Regions from separate parts of the Streptomyces sp. NPDC089919 genome, predicted to be linked through region 3. Evidence: riboswitches for the same ligand, from Rfam matches in the RefSeq annotation. Region 3 holds a riboswitch; each other region holds the start of a gene.
The links. Region 3 has a riboswitch for thiamine pyrophosphate ahead of AB0O40_RS15935 (thiamine ABC transporter substrate-binding protein). Riboswitches for the same ligand answer to the same signal wherever they lie in the genome.
Positions count from the first base shown of each region.

Region 1: it holds a riboswitch for thiamine pyrophosphate, as region 3 does, so the genes downstream of both, thiO (glycine oxidase ThiO) here and AB0O40_RS15935 (thiamine ABC transporter substrate-binding protein) in region 3, are expected to answer to the same signal.
Region 2: it holds a riboswitch for thiamine pyrophosphate, as region 3 does, so the genes downstream of both, thiC (phosphomethylpyrimidine synthase ThiC) here and AB0O40_RS15935 (thiamine ABC transporter substrate-binding protein) in region 3, are expected to answer to the same signal.

Region 1 is NZ_JBFBGK010000177.1:6,277-8,535, reverse strand. Features, by position in the region: gene AB0O40_RS36695 (thiazole synthase) at 1-65, opposite strand, end outside; gene thiS (sulfur carrier protein ThiS) at 68-268, opposite strand; gene thiO (glycine oxidase ThiO) at 265-1,491, opposite strand; TPP riboswitch at 1,489-1,601, opposite strand; gene AB0O40_RS36680 (FAD-dependent oxidoreductase) at 1,780-2,259, shown strand, end outside.
Region 2 is NZ_JBFBGK010000005.1:56,458-58,716, forward strand. Features, by position in the region: gene thiC (phosphomethylpyrimidine synthase ThiC) at 1-1,043, opposite strand, end outside; TPP riboswitch at 1,037-1,189, opposite strand; gene AB0O40_RS03830 (YibE/F family protein) at 1,229-2,259, shown strand, end outside.
Region 3 is NZ_JBFBGK010000032.1:49,474-51,732, reverse strand. Features, by position in the region: gene rlmN (23S rRNA (adenine(2503)-C(2))-methyltransferase RlmN) at 1-1,084, shown strand, start outside; TPP riboswitch at 1,105-1,215, shown strand; gene AB0O40_RS15935 (thiamine ABC transporter substrate-binding protein) at 1,302-2,259, shown strand, end outside.

The DNA of each region.
Region 1 (2,259 bases), on a different contig from region 3:
ATGATCAGCCGGGAGCCGAAGGTCCGGCCCCCCAGGACGAACGCGTCCGTACGGTCGTCGGTCATGCTCAGCCTCCCTGGACCGCGGTCAGGACCTCGACCCGGTCGCCCTCGCCGAGCGCGGTCGCGGGCCACTGCCCGCGCGGCACGACGGTCTCGTTGACGGCCGCGGCCACTCCGGACCGGGCCTCGGTCAAGGTGGCGACCAGGGCCTCCAGCGTGGTCCCGGCCGCGACCTCGCGCGGCTCTCCGTTGACGGACACGGTCATACCAGGGACTCCTCACGTGCGGTGCGGCCGGCCGGCCCGGCGGACGGAGCGCCGGCCGAGAACCGCCGGGGGGTGAACGGCCGCGCCTCCGCGGGCAGTTCGCCGGTGGTCAGGACCTCCGCCAGGGCGTCGCCGGTGACCGGGGTCAGCAGGACGCCGTTGCGGTAGTGCCCGGTGGCCAGGTGCAGCCCGGGCAGCTCGGTCGGGCCGAGCAGCGGGGCGTTGTCGGGGGAGCCCGGGCGCAGGCCCGCCCGGGTCTCGGTGAGCGGGAGTTCGGTGATGCCCGGCACCAGCTCGTGGGCGTCGCGCAGGAGTTCGTACACCCCGCCGGCGGTGACCGTGGTGTCCCAGCCCAGTTCCTCGCTGGTGGCGCCGATGACCAGCTCGCCGTTCTCCCGGGGCACCAGGTAGACCTGGCTGCCGCGGACCACCGCGCGGACCGTCCGGGTCAGGAAGGGCGCGTAGGCCCCCGGTACCCGCAGCCGCAGCACCTGGCCCTTGACCGGACGGATCGGCGGGGCCACCTCCGGCGGCAGCCCGTCCAGCCGGCCGCTGAGGCTGCCGGTGGCGAGGACGACCTGGTCGGCGGCCAGCCGGGTGCCGGAGTCCAGGACCGCCCCGGCGGCCCGGCCGCCGGTGACGGTCAGCCGCTCCACGGCGGCCCGGTGGAAGACCACCCCGGCCCGTGCGCAGGCGGCGAGCAGCGCGGCGGCCAGCCGCCGGGGGTCGACCTGGTGGTCGCCGTCGGCCCGCAGCCCGCCCCGGACGCCCGGCGCCAGCATCGGCTCCAGCCGCCGGCACTCGCGCCCGCTCAGCCACTCCGACTCCAGCCCGCAGCGCCGCTGGAGTGCGTGCAGTTCGCGCAGGTGGGTGCGGTCGTCGGCGTCCAGGGCGACGGCGAGGGTCCCGCAGGCGCGGAAGCCGATGTCCAGCCCCCCGCTGGCCTCGGCCAGCTCGGCGGCGAACTGCGGATAGCGGCGGGCGGAGGCGAGGTTGAGGCCCAGCAGGGTCTCCTCGCCGTAGTGGAGCTCGGTGACCGCGGCGAGCATGCCGGCCGCGACCTGGGCGGCCCCGCCGCCCGGCGCCGGGTCGGCCAGCGCGGTGCGCAGCCCTCGCTGGGCCGCCCGCCAGGCGGTGACCAGGCCGATGATCCCGCCGCCGATGACGAGGACGTCCGATCCCCGCTCGCCGGGCGGACGTCCGGTGGATGTGGATGAGTGCATGGGTGTCCAGCCCCTCCCTTCGCCGGCATGACCCGGATCAGGTTCGTACGGTCGGAGGCCGCGCAGCCTCCCTCTCAGCCCGGTACGTCCGGGCTCCCGCGATAGGTACGCCCGCCAGACTATCCCCCGGCTCGAGTGCGGGTAAGGCCGCCCGGCCGGGGCGCGGGCGGCCGGGCCGCCGGACCCCCATTTCCTGACGGTTCGTCAGATGTATAGGGTGGGACCGTGAGCGAGCAGCTGAGCGGGACGCGGGGGACGGGCCGGGGCGCCGTCATCGTCGGGGCGGGCATGGCCGGGGTGCAGACGGCCGTGGCCCTGCGCGAACAGGGCTGGACGGGACCGGTGACCCTGCTGGGCGCCGAACCGCACCAGCCGTACGACCGGCCACCGCTCTCCAAGGCCGTGCTGCTCGGCAAGGCCGAGGACTCCGCCTTCGACATCGACTTCGAGGCCCTGGCCGTCGAGCTGCGGCTCGGCGTCGAGGTGACCGGCCTGCGCCCGGCCGAGCACGAGCTGGACACCGAAGCCGGCCCGGTCCCGTACGACGTCCTGGTCCTGGCCACCGGCGCCGAGCCGGTCGCCCTGCCCGGCAGCGCCGGCGTCCCGGGCGTCCACCTGCTGCGCACCCTCGACGACGCCGCGCGCCTGGCGCCGGTGCTCGCCGAGGGGCGGGAGATCGTGGTGGTCGGCGCCGGCTGGATCGGCGCCGAGTTCGCCACCGCGGCCCGCGCCGCCGGCTGCGCCGTGACCGTCGTCGAGGCCGCCGAC
Region 2 (2,259 bases), on a different contig from region 3:
AGCGAGTACGTGACGTCGTACGTCGCGAGGATCTCGCAGAGCTCCTCGAAGTTCGTGTAGAGGAAGTTCTCCTTGTGGTGCGCCAGGCACCACGCGGCCATGATCGAGCCGCCGCGGGAGACGATGCCGGTCTTGCGGCGGGCGGTCAGCGGGACGTACGGCAGCAGCACGCCGGCGTGCACCGTCATGTAGTCCACGCCCTGCTCGGCCTGCTCGATGACCGTGTCCTTGTAGATCTCCCAGGTCAGGTCCTCGGCGCGGCCGTCGACCTTCTCCAGGGCCTGGTACAGGGGCACGGTGCCGATCGGGACCGGGGAGTTGCGCAGCACCCACTCGCGGGTGGTGTGGATGTTGCGGCCGGTGGAGAGGTCCATGACCGTGTCGGCGCCCCACTTGGTCGCCCAGGTCATCTTGTCGACCTCCTCCTCGATGGAGGAGGTGACCGCGGAGTTGCCGATGTTGGCGTTGACCTTCACCAGGAAGCGCTTGCCGATGATCATCGGCTCGATCTCCGGGTGGTTGACGTTCGCCGGGAGCACCGCGCGACCTGCGGCGATCTCCTCGCGGACGACCTCGGGGGAGACGTTCTCGCGGATCGCGACGTACTCCATCTCCGGGGTGATCTCGCCCCGGCGGGCGTACGCGAGCTGCGTGACGGCCTGGCCGCCCCGGCCGCGGCGGGGCTGCCGCGGGCGGCCCGGGAAGACCGCGTCGAGGTTCTTCAGGCCACCGCGCGGCGAGGTGTGCTTGATGCCGTCGTCCTCGGGGCGCACGGGACGGCCCGCGTACTCCTCGGTGTCGCCGCGACCGATGATCCAGTTCTCGCGGAGCGGGGCCAGGCCCCGGCGGACGTCGGTGTCGACGGCGGGGTCGGTGTACGGACCGGACGTGTCGTAGAGCGTGACGTCCTTGCCGTTGGTGAGGTGGACCTGTCGGACGGGCACCCGGAGGTCGGGGCGGGAGCCCACGACGTACCCCTTGTGCCAGCCCGGCGTGCGCTCGTCCTGGCTGGTGGCAGGCGTGCGTGCATCCTGAATGGTCATGAGACCTATCTCCCTACGCCGGCATTACCCGGTAACAGGTTCGGCGGTCGACGCAGCCTCCTCCCGTACCCGCTCGTCGTCCTCGACGCGCGTACGGTGATCAGCGCCCTCTCAGCCCGGTGCTCCGAGCTCCCGCGTTGTGCAAAGGTGCCCCCACGCTAGCGTCATCTGTGTGGCGCTGAACAGTGGGCCCCCTCATCTCTTGCGATGATCGGCCGGTGACCACCTCTCCGCAGCGCCCCAGGAACCCCGGCGACCACCCGGACCACTCCGACCGTGCGGGCCACGACGGGCACTCCGACCACAGTGGCCACGGGCACGGGGGACACGACGGTCACGGGCGCTCCGGACACGGCGGCCATGGAGGTCACGGCGGGCACGGGCACGGAGGCCACGGCGGGCACGGGCACGCGCACAGCCACGGACCGGCCGCGCCCGGCTCCCGGCACCTGCGCAAGGTCATCGCCGCCGTCCTGATCCCCTTCGCCGCGGCCGTGGTCATCGGCATGGCGGTGCTCTGGCCCGGCGGCACCCCCGACCACTCCCGGACCGGCGTCGGCTTCGACCGGCAGACCCAGCAGGGCCAAGTGGTCCGGCTGGAGCGGGTGGACTGCAAGGACGTCAACGCCGCACAGGTCCCGCCGACCGGGGACACCTCCACCCCCGAGGGCCGCGAGGCGGTGCAGTCGCAGAACGGGCAGTGCAAGAAGGCCACCGTCGAGGTGCGCAGCGGCCCCGACCGGGGCCGGACCTTCGTCGAGATCGTCCAGCCGGGCGCGCCCCGGCAGTTGAGCGACGGTCAGGAGGTCGTGGTGGCGTACGCGCCCGACGCTCCGCGGGATCTCCAGTACTCGGTGATCGACGTGAACCGGAAGCTGCCGCTGGCGCTGCTGGCCGGCATCTTCGCGGTGGCGGTGGTGCTGGTCGGCCGGCTGCGCGGGGTCACCGCGCTGATCGCGCTGGTGGTGAGCTTCGCGGTGCTGACGCTGTTCATCCTGCCGGCCATCCTCCAGGGGTCGAACCCGCTGCTGGTGGCGGTGGTCGGGGCCAGCGCGATCATGCTCATCGCGCTGTACATGTGCCACGGCCTGACGGCGCGCACCTCGGTGGCGGTGCTCGGCACCCTGGTCTCGCTGGTGCTGATCGGGCTGTTGGGCTCGCTCTTCATCGACTGGGCGTTCCTGAGCGGCAACACGGATGACAACACCGGCCTGAT
Region 3 (2,259 bases):
CTTCGTCGCGCCCAAGGGAGCGAAGAAGCCGCCCCGGCACCTGGCCGACCTCACGCCGGCCGAGCGGCGCGAGGCGGTGGCCGCGATCGGCGAGAAGCCGTTCCGCGCCAAGCAGCTCTCCACCCACTACTTCGCGCGCTACGCGCACGACCCGGCCGAGTGGACCGACATCCCGGCCGGCTCCCGGGAGAAGCTCCAGCAGGAGCTGCTGCCGGACCTCATGTCCGTCATCCGGCACATCAGCTGCGACGACGACACCACCCGCAAGACCCTGTGGAAGCTGCACGACGGCACCCTCGTCGAGTCCGTGCTGATGCGCTACCCCGACCGGGTGACGATGTGCATCTCCTCCCAGGCCGGCTGCGGCATGAACTGCCCGTTCTGCGCCACCGGCCAGGCGGGCCTGGACCGCAACCTGTCCACCGCCGAGATCGTGCACCAGATCGTCGACGGCATGCGGGCACTGCGGGACGGCGAGGTGCCCGGCGGCCCGGCCCGGCTCTCCAACATCGTCTTCATGGGCATGGGCGAGCCGCTGGCCAACTACAAGCGCGTGGTCGGCGCCATCCGCCGGCTCACCGACCCCGAGCCCGACGGCCTGGGCCTGTCCCAGCGGGGCATCACCGTCTCCACCGTCGGCCTGGTCCCGGCGATGCTGCGGTTCGCCGACGAGGGCTTCAAGTGCCGCCTCGCGGTCTCGCTGCACGCCCCCGACGACGAGCTGCGCGACACCCTCGTGCCCGTGAACACCCGCTGGAAGGTCCGCGAGGTCCTGGACGCGGCCTGGGAGTACGCGGAGAAGTCCGGCCGCCGCATCTCCATCGAGTACGCGCTGATCCGCGACATCAACGACCAGGCCTGGCGGGGCGACCTGCTCGGCCGGCTGCTCAAGGGCAAGCGGGTGCACGTCAACCTGATCCCGCTGAACCCCACCCCCGGCTCCAAGTGGACCGCCTCCCGGCCCGAGGACGAGCGGGCCTTCGTCCAGGCGATCGCCAACCACGGCGTGCCGGTCACCGTCCGCGACACCCGGGGCCAGGAGATCGACGGAGCGTGCGGTCAGCTCGCGGCCAGCGAGCGGTAACCTGGCTCCCGTACATCTGCATATTCCGACAGGGGAGCGCCACAGCGCTGAGAGTGCGGGCACCGTCAAGCCGCAGACCCTCTGAACCTCGCCCGGGTCATTCCGGGTAGGAAGTTCGGTCATCACCTCAAGCTGTTGCGCCCTGCCCCGGCGTCCGCTCCTGATGAGCGCCGGGGCCGGGCCGCGTCTTCTCCTGGTCACTCCAGGAGGAATTTTCGTGAGCACCACCAAGAAGATGGCGGGCGCGGCGCTGGTCGCCGCCCTGGGCGTGTCGACGCTCACCGCCTGCGGCGGCGACGGCAAGGACAAGGCCGGGGCGGGCGAGTCGCCGAAGTCCACGACCGTCACCCTCGTCAGCCACGACTCCTTCAACGCCACCCCGGCGGTCCTGAAGGAGTTCGAGAAGCAGAGCGGCTACACCGTCAAGATCCTCAAGAGCGGGGACGCGGGCGCGGCGCTCAACCAGGAGATCCTCACCAAGGGCTCCCCGCGCGGGGACGTCTTCTTCGGCGTGGACAACACCCTGCTCTCGCGCGCCCTCGACAACGGCGTCTTCACCCCGTACGAGGCCAAGGGCCTGGCCGGGATCCCGGACGAGTACCAGCTCGACAAGGCGCAGCACCGGGTCACCCCGGTCGACTCCGGCGACATCTGCGTCAACTACGACAAGAAGTACTTCGCCGACAAGAAGCTGGCGCCCCCGGTCACCCTCGACGACCTGGTCAAGCCGGCGTACAAGAACCTCCTGGTCACCGAGAACGCCGCGACCTCCTCGCCCGGCCTCGGCTTCCTGCTGGCCTCCGTCGGCAAGTACGGCGAGCAGGGCTGGCAGGACTACTGGAGCAAGCTCAAGGCCAACGGCGTCGAGGTGGTCGACGGCTGGGAGCAGGCCTACAACGAGCGCTTCTCCGGCTCCGCCGGCGGCAAGAAGGCCAAGGCCGACCGCCCGCTGGTGGTCTCCTACGCCTCCAGCCCGCCGGTCGAGGTGCTGTACTCCGAGCCCCAGCCGGCCACCGCGCCGACCGGGGTGGCCACCGGCACCTGCTTCCGGCAGACCGAGTTCGCCGGCCTCCTGACGGGCGCGAAGAACGAGGCCGGCGGCAAGGCGCTGATCGACTTCCTGGTGAGCAAGAAGTTCCAGGAGGACATGCCGCTCCAGATGTTCGTCAACCCCG